DNA from 3 places in the Ruminococcus sp. NATIVEDY160 genome. Region 3 is predicted to be linked to each of the others. Evidence: riboswitches for the same ligand, from Rfam matches in the RefSeq annotation. Region 3 holds a riboswitch; each other region holds the start of a gene.
What was found. A riboswitch is a leader RNA that binds a small molecule or an ion and turns the genes downstream of it on or off. The one in region 3 is predicted to bind thiamine pyrophosphate.

Region 1 (4,185 bases), 390 kb from region 3:
ATACTCAGACGGTCTGACGTCAGCTGCAGGCTCGGGATTATCCGCAGACTCGGAATCGGCTTTTGCCTCAGCAGTTCCTGCCTTATCATCCGAAAAAACCAACTCATCATAGCTTTCGGTTTTGATGTACTTCTTCTCTTCCTCTGTAGCTTCGTCCGAGTTGGGAAGTCCGTCAATCACCTTGAGCTCATCCTTAGTGAGCGAATTGAACGCCATCTCTGTGATGAACGAAATCGCATACGCACCAAGCACAAAGAACATTCCCGCATTGAGTACGGAAGTGTATCCGCCGCCTTCCTGAATACCGGTAAAGAGACGGTAAATGCTGTATGAAAGCGCAAGCGCAACAGCAGGTAAGCCGTAAATAAAGCAAGCCTTGACGGGACTTCTGCCCTTGACTCTCGAAAGCACCATCGCGTGCGAGAAGTAGTAGAGAGAAAGGAAAATAAAGCAGAACAACGGAGTCATGTCCGTCGCGGAAATAGACACCTTTGTCGCCTCAAGAAACTCATATACAATCTCGGTACAACCCCAGATAGCGGGAAATACAAAGAGAGTGGATAGTCCGGAAACGACGGTTTTGCCCTGTAAATGAATGCGGGTCATCAGGAAAAACGCAATACCTGCGGGAATAGACGCGATCGCACTGATGAGCGACATAACGTAATATTCCGAATCAGTTGTGCTGTTCATAAAGGTCGCTACGGAGCTTGCTATCACCATCGCTCCGGAAAGAGCAGATAATATAGCCGCGGCGATATTCTTTTTGACAGGATAAACAGGCGATGTTTTCCTGTCGAATATATTGATGATAATACACGCGACAAAGAGTACTGCCGCAATTCCGATTGCTGTGTAAGACACAGCCATTTTGTCCATTCCCAAAAAATGACCGCTGTCGTCCGCGCCGAAAATACTCATAACGCGGAAAATAATCATTGCAAGAGCAGCGGGAATAAAGGGAATCAGCGTAAATTTTACTTTCATAAAACTCTCCGTTCTGAAAATGAGCTGCTATACAGGGGTATTTTTCCCCAAATACGTACATATTATATTTTAAGACAAACACGCGCTGTTGTCAAGAAATATTTAATTACAAAGTATGGTGCATGAGTAACAAAATTCTTGTGCGAAATAAAGGGTTGATTTGGATTTGAAAAGAAAAATCGCGGTTTTTTCCCTTTTGCTCATCGTCATGGCGTTTATTCCCGCGATAATTGTGTGCAGAGATAATCAGCGCTTTGACAGTACCGCAGATAACAGTAATGACGAAATAATAGCCCTTGCCGCAGAGCTTTGCGAAGATGATTTTTGTGATGAAGCCGTAAAGGCAATGGTAATTCTGGCAAATACTGATTATCCAACTGTAAAAGCCTCCGATAATAATTCTGATAATGAATATTATTTACTTGCAAAGCATTATTATAATTCCAACAGAGAACTATACATACAAAAGGGTGGTAGTAAAATGTATATTCCATACGCAGAATCGTCAAACGGTGCGACTGTTTCCAATGAAAAATATCCCTATCTGATTCCAACCGCGTCACCGTGGGACTGTCTTGACCCTGACTATGAAAAAAACAGTGTATGCGCCGGGGTGAGTCTCAGAGGTGTGGATTACCTCTGCAGGCGAGGCTTTTCCGCCGAGGAGGCTCTGCTGCATTATCTGACAGGTTTCGAAATTAAAGCTTGACATCAGCGGAAATTCGTTGTATGCTAGGTATGAAATAAACGCAGGGGTGTCCGCTGAAGCGGGCTGAGAATGGGCTGTTTCGTCCTTACCCTCTAACCTGATTCGGATAATGCCGACGTAGGAAGCTCGTTTCAAAACGTAATTTTGAGCGCCGCGGCTATCCGCAGCGCTTTTATTTTATACTAATAATAAGGAGAAATGTAAAATGAACGCAAGCGTAGCAATCCAGACTCTGCCGGAAGCGAAGAACGACGACGAGCTTATCCGCATTGTCGACGAAGTCATCGACTATATCAAGAGCACAGGACTTAACTACTATGTAGGCCCGTTTGAAACCGCGATTGAGGGTGATTACGACGAGCTGATGGATATTGTCAAGGAGTGCCAGCACATCGCGATCAGGGCAGGTGCGCCTTCCGTGCTCGCATACATCAAAGTAACGTACAAGCCCGAGGGAGATGTGCTGACAATTGAAAAGAAAGTTACCAAACACCACCAATAAGATCGTACCGCCGCTCGCAGCGATATTGATTCTGCTTATTATCTGGCAGGTGGTGAGCATGACGGAGCTTGTACCCTCGTTCATGCTGCCATCGCCCGTTGAGGTCGTACAAGCTTTGATAGCGGACTTTCCGCTTCTGCTAAGTCATGCGGGCGTAACGCTGCTCGAAACCTTCATCGGCCTGATCATCGGTATCATCGTGGGCTTCGGTCTCGCGGTGCTGATGGACAGGTTTTCGGTTATCAGACACGCGCTCTATCCGCTGATCGTGCTGACGCAGACGATCCCCACCGTAGCCATAGCACCTCTGCTTGTGCTTTGGTTCGGCTACGAGATGCTGCCGAAAATCATTCTGATAGTGCTGGTGGTATTCTTCCCCATCGCTGTCAACATGCTGGACGGCTTTCGGTCGGTTGACAGGGACACCGTCAGCCTTCTGCGCTCGATGGGCGCGGGCGACAAACAGATTTTCCGTTACGTCAAGTTCCCTGCGGCACTCGGAGACTTTTTCGCGAGTCTCAAAATTTCAGTCTCATACGCGGTTGTCAGCGCCGTCATTTCCGAATGGCTGGGCGGCTTCAACGGCTTGGGAGTATACATGACAAGGGTTAAAAAGGCGTATTCCTTTGACAAGATGTTCGCCGTCATATTCCTGATTTCGGCTCTCAGCATGATCCTGATGTGGCTTGTTAAGATTTTGCAGAAGAAATGCATGCCTTGGAATAACAAAAAGGGATAATAAAAGGAGTAATACTAATGAAAAAAAGAATTCTTGCCGCTGTAATGGCAGCTGCGATGCTCACACTCGGTATGGCAGGCTGCGGCAGCGCCAACAACAGCAACAGTGAAAACAACGAAACGGCAACAACCGCCGCTTCCGCCGAGAAAACAAAAGTCACCTTTGTGCTCGACTGGACGCCCAACACAAACCACACAGGTCTGTATGTAGCTCAGGAAAAGGGCTACTTTGACGAGGCAGGTCTTGAGGTCGAAATCGTTCAGCCGCCTGAGGACGGCGCCGAGGCTCTTGTCGGCACAGGCAAGGCTCAGTTCTGCATGACCTTCCAGGACACCATGCTTCCCACCGTTGTAGGCGACACAAAGATGCCCATTGAGGCTGTCGCGGCTGTACTTCAGCACAACACCTCGGGTATTATCTCCCGCAAGGGCGAAGGCATCGACACACCTAAGGGTCTTGAGGGCAAGAAGTACGCAACATGGGATCTGCCGATTGAGAAGGCGACTCTTAAGCAGGTTATCGAGGACGACGGCGGTGACTTCGACAAGGTCGAGCTGATTCCCAGCACCGTTACCGACGAGGCCTCCGCTCTGCAGAGCAAGTCCGTAGACGCTATATGGGTTTACTACGGCTGGGCAGGCATCGCCACAAAGCTCAAGAACGTAGACACCGACTACTTCTATTTCAAGGACATCAACCCCGTATTCGACTATTACACTCCCGTTATTGCGGGCAACACCGACTGGATGAGCGAAAACCCCGACAAGACAAAGGCTTTCCTCACCGCTCTGAAAAAGGGTTACGAGTACAGCATTGAAAATATTGATGACGCAGCCGACATTCTCGTCAAGGCAGCTCCCGAGCTTGACAAAGAACTGGTTCTCGAAAGCCAGAAATATATGGCCGATCAGTACAAGGCTGAGGTTGAGCAGTGGGGTTACATTGACGCAGCGAGATGGAATGCGTTCTACAACTGGATTAACGAGAAGAAACTCCTCGAAGTGGAGATTCCCGAGAACACAGGCTTTACAAACGAGTATCTGGAGAAATAAATGAACAGGCTTGAAGCCAGGAATATCACATATTCCTACGACAACAAGGTCAATGTAATCGAAAACATTCAGCTTTCCGTCGGCGAAGGCGAGATCGTCTGCCTGCTCGGTGTGAGCGGCGGCGGCAAAACCACGCTGTTCAACGTAATTTCGGGTCTGAACCGTCCGCAGCAGGGTGAAATCCTGCTCGACGGCG
Region 2 (4,185 bases), 190 kb from region 3:
TTCTTTTAGCTTTCTGCAATTTGAAAACGTGCCTGACCGGATTACTTCCAAGCCGTACGGAAGGGTGACGCTTTCAAGCGAAGTGCAGGATTCAAAGGCAAAAAGCCCGATATTTTTCACACGAGCAGGCAAATCCACTTTTAACAGATTGAAGCAGCCCTTGAACGCTTCTGCGCCGATATCCTCAATATCATCGCCCAAAATCACCTGCCTGAGCTGCCGCATATTTGTAAAAGCGTTATTCTCAACGCAGCCGCACCATTCCACTACCGCGCAAACGCAATCCGGGTGTTCAAAGAGCTTGGCATAATCGAGGTCGTTTCTGATAACGATAACATCATCCGGAAGCGGCTCGGGCTTTACTTTGGTATTCATTTTCGATTTAAGTGTTAACATAACAAATTCTCCTTTGAAATAAAGTATTGTCATGTCAAAAAAGCGCTTTGTTTGACTGCCCACATCATACCAAAACAGAGTTGCTCCGCGCAAGAGAAAGAGTGAAAAACTTTTTTTACGGCAAAAAGTTTAGGCAGTTCAACGAAAACCTGATGAGTCTTTGCTTTTCGTTTGGGCACTGGGTCAATAAATTTGAGTTGTTTTTGACTTTCATTAACCTTGTCGCTTATCATATATGATAACAACGTGATGGATAAACACAAACTTTCTTCATACAGAAATGCAAAACTGTAACCGAAAAGTTGAATCATTCACATAGATTGATAATATTTGCATTTGCCTTTTCTGCATATCGCAGCGTTTGATAAGCACCGCCACTCCTATGCGTAACGTAGAAAACGCATAGATCTGAACGGTCAACCATTGCTTTTGGGTATGTGGCATTTGGACTATCTTAAACATCACCGCAAATTCACGTACAACCGACTTCAAACGGAATGTAAACTAAATTTCCATCTTTGCGATATAAATTCTCAAGCAGAGGAAATGTTTGATACACTAATCAAGCAATTAAAAGAGTCCGAAGGCATTACCGAACAACTTAAAGCAGAAAATCAAATGGAGTGGGTTGCTCGGATGAACAACATCCGCAACAGAGCCACAGAAATTATAAACCATAATATAATTTACAATTAACTAAAGGCGGTAGATTTTTTTCTCTACCGCCTTTAGTTCTATATGAACGATAATTCCTTACGTTTTTTTCTTCTAACCCGGTTAATATGCCTTTCGAAGTCACCATTGTTAATTAGATCAGTAAGCACATACTGCATAAAGGTGGGCACCGTACAGGAGTAAAATCCTATTTTATCATCAAAGGTTTTTACAAGATGTTTTGGTAGAACCATATAGCCAATACGCAACGAAGGAGAAATCGTCTTTGAAAAGGTATTAAGATAGATGACATTATCACTATTAGAAAGAGCAAACAGTGTTTCCGTAGGTTTAGTGGATACTGAGAACTCGGATTCAAAATCGTCCTCAATAATATATCTGTTGTCCTTTTCAGACCAACGGATATATTCATGACGTTTGGATGCTGTTGCTGTAACACCGCTGGGGTAGCTACGGAAAGGAGTGGTATGTAATATATCGGCTTTCGATTCAGCAAGGGCTTTGCTGTTAATACCGGAGTTTGTCAGTGGAAGAGACTCGTATGAAATATGCGTCGCTTTATATACCTGTTCAATCTTCTTATAGGAAGGCGACTCGATAGCATAGTGGTGTCAAAGGAAGAACAGGAGATCTGTCGAAAAATTTGTGAATCTGTTGGTGCAACACTTCGCATTCGTCCTTACGAGGGATAATTTCAATTGTTCAAACTTTTTTCACCAAAAAGACTTGTATATTTTTACGAAGTGATGTATAATAAATAAAACGACTAAATAAACGGGAGCTTGTATTACGGGCTGAGAGGAAGGTGTGACCTTCGACCGAGAACCTGATTTGGATAATGCCAACGTAGGGATGCCTGATACAAGGATATTAGGAATAACGAAGTACATTAAGGAAGTTACCAAATCGGTAGCTTCCTTTTTTGTTGTTTTTGGAGGTGTTTTTATGGTAAAGATCAACGGCGAAGAACTGAATATTGCAGGTAAGACAGTAGCGGAATACCTTGCAACTACAAACTACGATCCCAAGCGAATCGCAGTAGAGCGAAACGGAGATATCGTTCCCAAATCGCAGTATGGCGAAACCGTATTGCAGGACGGCGACAGCGTAGAGGTTGTCAGCTTTGTGGGGGGTGGTTAATCTGATCCCAACGAAAGAAGAATGGAATAAAGCTTTAGCCGAGCGACACGGCGAGAAGCTGCAAACGAAGTTCTCATCGGTAACGGTTGCCATTTGCGGTCTTGGCGGTCTCGGCTCTAATGTCGCTATTTCTCTTGCCCGTGCGGGTATTGGAAAACTGATTCTTATTGACTTTGATCGTGTGGATATTACCAATTTGCACCGACAGCAGTATAAAGCGAATCAGCTTGGGATGAACAAGACGGATGCCTTGCGGGATAATCTTTTAGAGATCGCTCCGTATGTTACTCTTGAAACGCATACTATCTGTGTAAAAGAAGAAAATGCCACCCATTTGTTGCAAGGTGCAGATATTATCTGCGAAGCCTTTGATGATGCAGAGTGCAAAGCAATGCTTACCAATCTTGTCCTTGAAGAAATGCCCGACAAATATCTTGTTGCGGCATCGGGTATGGCAGGTTTCGGTAGTGCTAATTCTATCAGGACGAGAAAAATCACAAGCAAGTTTTATCTATGTGGCGACGAGAAAAGTGACGTGCAATCGGGAGGCGGTCTCGTATCTTCCCGTGTAATGCTCTGTGCAGCTCATCAAGCCCATACTGTACTCAGAATCTTAGCAGAACAATTTGAAACTTAATGAAAGAAGGAAACAAAAATGAATAACGATAAACTGATTATTGGCGGACACGAATTTAACTCCCGTTTTATTCTCGGCTCCGGTAAGTATTCGATGAAACTGATTGAAGCAGCAGTGAAGGATGCAGGAGCAGAGATCATCACCCTTGCTGTTCGCCGTGCAAATACCAAGGAGCAGGAAAGTATCCTCGACTACATTCCTGAAGGAATTACTTTGCTTCCTAACACTAGTGGTGCAAGAAATGCAGAAGAAGCTGTTCGTATAGCTCGTCTTGCAAGAGAACTTGGCTGCGGCAATTTCGTAAAAATTGAAATTATGCGTGATTCCAAGTATCTGTTCCCCGATAATCAAGAAACTATCAAGGCGACCGAGATTCTTGCCAAAGAAGGCTTTGTGGTTATGCCTTATATGTATCCCGACTTGAATGTAGCTCGTGACCTTGTAAACGCCGGTGCAGCTTCCGTTATGCCATTGGCTTCTCCTATCGGGTCTAACAAAGGTCTTGCCACAAAAGAATTCATTCAGATTTTGATTGATGAGATCGACCTGCCTATAATTGTAGATGCCGGTATCGGCAGACCTTCTCAGGCTTGCGAAGCAATGGAAATGGGCGCCGCTGCTATTATGGCGAACACCGCTCTTGCAACTGCAGGTGACCTTCCTATGATGGCATCTGCATTCAAGAATGCCATTGAAGCAGGACGTAAAGCTTACCTTGCAGGACTTGGCAGAGTGCTGACACGTGGAGCTTCTGCATCCGATCCGCTAACAGGTTTCCTCAGAGATTAAGGTGAAAACTATGGAAAATCAATTTTTTGTAGATTCGGAGCATTTATCGCCGGAAGCACTTGCGAAGAAGCATCGTCTTGAAACCGATCCATCCTCCCGAAAGAACCATATGGAATATCTGCCGGGGATGGAAGTGATTGAATCGGATGTGTGTGCAAATGTGATGGCACAGATGAACTCCTATGATTATTCAAAATACACCGCCGCTGATGTAAAGGCGGCTTTGGAGCACGACAATTGCACTGTTGAAGATTTTAAGGCACTGCTTTCTCCTGCGGCAGAGCCGTTCCTTGAACAGATGGCTCAGCGTGCAAGACTTGAAACAAGTAAGCACTTCGGTAACACCGTCTATTTGTTTACCCCTCTTTACATAGCTAATTACTGCGAGAATTATTGTGTATATTGTGGTTTTAATTGCTACAACCACATTAAGCGTATGAAGCTTTCTATGGAGCAGATCGAAAAAGAAATGAAGGTCATTGCCGACAGCGGTATGGAGGAAATTCTAATCCTTACCGGTGAAAGCAGAGGACAGAGCAATGTGGAAT
Region 3 (4,185 bases):
TTCCTCTGAAAGAGAATCGGAATCAACTAAAAATCGGTTTTCCATTTCATTCTCCCTCAGTCATGCAGAAATCCCGTCAGAGGATCGGAAGCGGAAGCGCCTCGGGTGAGCACTCTGCCCAAGCCCGAGAGATACGCCTTTCTGCCTGCCTCGATTGCCTGACGGAAGGCTGCCGCCATTAATGGCAAATCGCCCGCGGTTGCAAGAGCGGTGTTTGCCATGACCGCCGCAGCGCCCATTTCCATCGCTTCGCACGCCTGAGAGGGCTTGCCGATGCCCGCGTCAACGATGATGGGTAAATCGATTTCATCAATCAGTATCTGAATGAAATCCTTTGTGGCAAGTCCCTTGTTGGAGCCGATAGGAGAGGCAAGAGGCATAACCGCCGCCGCGCCTGCGCTGACCAAGTCGCGCGCAACATTGAGGTCGGGATACATGTACGGCAGAACGACAAAGCCGTCGTTTGCAAGCGTTTCAGTCGCTATGATCGTCTCCTGATTGTCTGGAAGAAGATATTTGGAGTCGCGCATGATCTCTACCTTTACAAAATTGCCGCAGCCCAGCTCGCGCGCAAGTTTGGCAATTCTGACCGCTTCCTTTGCGTTTCTCGCGCCGCTTGTGTTGGGCAGCAGGGTAACGTTTTTCGGGATAAAATCGAGAATGTTCTCTCCGTCTTTGGTATTGGCGCGCCTTACTGCAAGCGTGATGATTTCAGCGCCTGCGTCTTTGATTGCCGCTTCAATCAGGTTCAGAGAGTATTTACCCGAGCCGAGAATAAAACGCGAGTTGAATTCGTGACCGCCGAGTATCAGTTTATCGTTATTCATATTTTGACCTTCTTTCGTTATACTTCATATTCCTCTGCCAGCACGCGCAAAACCGTGTGCGCCTGATGAGCCGCACACAGCATTACGCGGCTTGCAAACAGGCCGTCGCTTTCTCCTACGCCGTTAACGCCGTCGCCGCAGAGATAAAAGCGTTTGCTGACGCGTTTTGTCTTGATCAGATTCGGACTGTCGGTACCTGCCATGCCTGACGCGGCAACGTAGAACTTTTGCGGCAGCTTCTCTAATACGAGATTGCACAGCATTGCCTTTGCCTGCGGATTATCAAACGCCTCACAGATCACATCTGCCTGTGACAGCAGGGTAAGGGCATTTTCCTCAGTCAGACGTATGGTGTGTGCTTCTGTCCGGATATATGGATTGATCTCGCACAGGTTTTCTACTATCGCGTCGGTTTTGTATTTGCCGATTTGCGAGGCTTTATATTGCTGACGGTGGAGATTGGATAGATCCACACTGTCAAAGTCGATCAGAATCAGCATGCCGATTCCGGCTCTTGCGAGTGCTGTCGCGATATTTGAGCCTAAGCCGCCCAGACCGCATACGGCGACGACCGATGAAGAAAAGACCTTTTGCAGCTTTTCACCGTGTCGAGCGGCAAAGGCATTCTGCCATTCTTCTTTGGTAGGCATATTAACCTCCTCCCACAAAGCTGACGACCTCGAGGACATCGCCGTCTTTGAGCACGGTTTCTCCGTATTGCGGCTTGGGCAGAATATCCTCGTTAAGTTCAACCGCAATCGTCTGAGGATTGAAGTTTGCTTCTTCGAGATACTGACTGACTGTCTTTCCGTCTGCAGACGTGTTTTTTCCGTTGATTAAAACCATTTTGTAACCTCCTTGCAAGAAAAAACGGAGCACCGCCGATTTGGCAGTACTCCGCAACAATTCTAAGGTATATCCCTACGTTGGCATTATCCAAATCAGGTTACCGGTCGGAGGTAGTACCTCCCTCTCAGCCTGTCACACAAGCTCCCGTTTGTTCAAGGCTATTATACACCCTTTTGTTGAAAAGTCAAGTGCATCAGGAAATATTTCAATTGAAAAATTATGTATGCAATTATATCACACAGAACTATTGACAAATAGAAATATATCGATATAATAAAGCATAGTAATCTTATATGAATTATCATATAAAGAAATGAAAGGCAAGGAAAACTGTCCTCCGCACCGCATCCGGGAGACAGAGCTCGACGAGATCATCTGCGGAGAAATCAGCAATGTCAAGGAACAAGCGGCACAGCTTTATGAAAACATCGACGGCGAGGTTCGAAAGTGGCTGAAGAAAAAGAGCACGGTCACGGGCAAAATCCGTCAGCTCAACGCCGAGCTTGAACAGAGAAAGAATGACCAGAAAGAAATTCTGCTGGAGAGAATCCGCGACAGGGAACACGCTTCTGTCTATGATGAAATGCTCTCAGCATGTGAAAGCGACATCAAAAAAATCGAGCAGGAGCTTTATGATATTCAGCACTACAGCGAAACAATCAAAAAGCGCAAATCCGAAATGAAGCGAACCGTGGAGCTGATTGACGAAATCATCAAGGAGGGGGAGATCAGCGACGCGAATCTCAGGCAGCTTATTGATAAAATACTGATCTATGAAACGAGCGAAGGATTACGAATACAGGTCAATCTCAGGGCGGCCTTCACCGAACACATGATCATACTTGACGAGCTTGGCAAACAAAATGCCGACCTCAAAGTTGAAGGGAAATACAATTACCAAAATTCTTACCCAACAGGAGTATTGTGGCGATATTATTAACTTCAAGACGTATTCTAAATCATATAAGAATAAGAAACGCTATGATAATCCCAAAGAAAATTGGGTTATATTCAAGGATGTTCACGAGCCGATTATCAACCGTGATGATTTTGAGTTGGTGCAGACGCTTGTCGTAAAGACAAAGCGCCGTGCTCCTAAACAGGAAAACGGCGAGAAAAATATGTTTTGTGATTTTCTCTATTGCGCCGATTGCGGCAGTAACATACCCGATATTAACGAAAATTCTGTCGGAATTTGGCTTTGCTCCGAGATTATATAGTTTTTCTTCAATAGAACGATTCAGCTTATCTAAAATGAATCCAGAAGATGAACTTAAAAGATTGTTGCATTATTACATTGAATCCGGATTTCCAGTTGCACTTAATTTGTCACCTGTTGGAGGAAATGGTTCGGGACATTCTGTCGTATGTATAGGGCATGGAAAAATCGAAGCATCACATGTGCAAAAGGCAATTCGGAATAAATGGATTCCATGGAAGCATAGAGAAAAATGCCATCCAATTATTAACTCAGCTGATTTCTTTGAAGACTATATTGTTATTGATGATAATCAACCAATATATCAAATCAAACCATTCCATAAACTATCTATTTACCCTGATATGCGAGTTGAATACATAGCGGTACCTTTGTATAAAAGGATGTTTTTAGATGCATCTGATGCAGCAGCTGTTGTAAGATCTGTATTGCATCACGAGCATTTTGGTATAGATGTGTGGGCAGGAGAATTCTTGAAACCCAAAGAAGATGTTGTTATTCGTTTATTTATGGCATCATCACGAAGTTTTAAAGAGTATCGATCTAATTCATTATGCAACAGGATTGCACGTGAAGTATATGCATCAATTCCCATGCCCCGATTCATATGGATTTGTGAACTGTATAGGATGGATGATTACTTTCAAAGCAAAGCATTTGGCGAGATAGTAATTGATGCTACGGCAGCATTAGGTACAGGTCATAGCGTTCAAAACATAATTTTGATGCATTATCCAGGCGTTTTGTGTATGCGTTCTCCTGAACAATCAAAACCAGAATTTGAAGATATGCTCGAATTAAAAAATGATGAATTATTCGAAGGATATAAAAAGAATTTGAGCATAATCAATCCATCTGAATAATATTATTATAACCATTGTTATATTATCTTTCAAAATAAACATGAAGATTTCAGATATTTCCAGATATTATTTATTATGAAAGTTGTTGACTTTTTCAAAGAACAAGGTTATAATATTCAATGCGGACGGACTATCGGAAATAACACAGCATTACGGTCGGAGATATTAGTATCGTTTGTACGACTATGAGGTAATTAATCATGAATTTTATTAAAACTATATCCAAGATAGCAAGCAGGAGTAATGGAGAAGCTGTTTTGAAAAAAGTTCCAGCAAGCAAAAAACCAACTGCAGATTCATTAAAAGGTTTAGAAATAGAAGTATCTGCACAAGTTAGTGCAAATGAGGCAATGCGTAGCAGGAGTATGCAAAGTGTTGTTAATACGGTAAGACGCGGATAGACTATTTATCTTTCATCGTTACGAAC

Region 1: another riboswitch for thiamine pyrophosphate. It lies ahead of AB1I49_RS05165 (thiamine-binding protein); the one in region 3 lies ahead of thiS (sulfur carrier protein ThiS).
Region 2: another riboswitch for thiamine pyrophosphate. It lies ahead of thiS (sulfur carrier protein ThiS); the one in region 3 lies ahead of thiS (sulfur carrier protein ThiS).

What each region holds. Positions count from the first base shown of each region.
Region 1 covers NZ_CP162391.1:1,051,573-1,055,757, reverse strand. The annotation lists gene AB1I49_RS05175 (hypothetical protein) at 1-987, opposite strand, end outside; gene AB1I49_RS05170 (hypothetical protein) at 1,154-1,696, shown strand; TPP riboswitch at 1,729-1,839, shown strand; gene AB1I49_RS05165 (thiamine-binding protein) at 1,902-2,198, shown strand; gene AB1I49_RS05160 (ABC transporter permease) at 2,167-2,937, shown strand; gene AB1I49_RS05155 (ABC transporter substrate-binding protein) at 2,955-3,989, shown strand; gene AB1I49_RS05150 (ABC transporter ATP-binding protein) at 3,990-4,185, shown strand, end outside.
Region 2 covers NZ_CP162391.1:1,628,897-1,633,081, reverse strand. The annotation lists gene AB1I49_RS08060 (leucine-rich repeat domain-containing protein) at 1-396, opposite strand, end outside; gene AB1I49_RS08055 (TnpV protein) at 832-1,092, shown strand; gene AB1I49_RS08050 (aminotransferase class I/II-fold pyridoxal phosphate-dependent enzyme) at 1,131-1,670, opposite strand; TPP riboswitch at 1,836-1,941, shown strand; gene thiS (sulfur carrier protein ThiS) at 2,017-2,211, shown strand; gene thiF (thiamine biosynthesis protein ThiF) at 2,204-2,848, shown strand; gene AB1I49_RS08035 (thiazole synthase) at 2,867-3,637, shown strand; gene thiH (2-iminoacetate synthase ThiH) at 3,648-4,185, shown strand, end outside.
Region 3 covers NZ_CP162391.1:1,437,679-1,441,863, reverse strand. The annotation lists gene thiH (2-iminoacetate synthase ThiH) at 1-45, opposite strand, end outside; gene AB1I49_RS07075 (thiazole synthase) at 57-827, opposite strand; gene thiF (thiamine biosynthesis protein ThiF) at 845-1,477, opposite strand; gene thiS (sulfur carrier protein ThiS) at 1,479-1,673, opposite strand; TPP riboswitch at 1,729-1,834, opposite strand; gene AB1I49_RS07060 (hypothetical protein) at 1,990-2,616, shown strand; gene AB1I49_RS07055 (recombinase family protein) at 2,540-2,896, shown strand; gene AB1I49_RS07050 (hypothetical protein) at 2,805-3,758, shown strand; gene AB1I49_RS07045 (hypothetical protein) at 3,959-4,159, shown strand.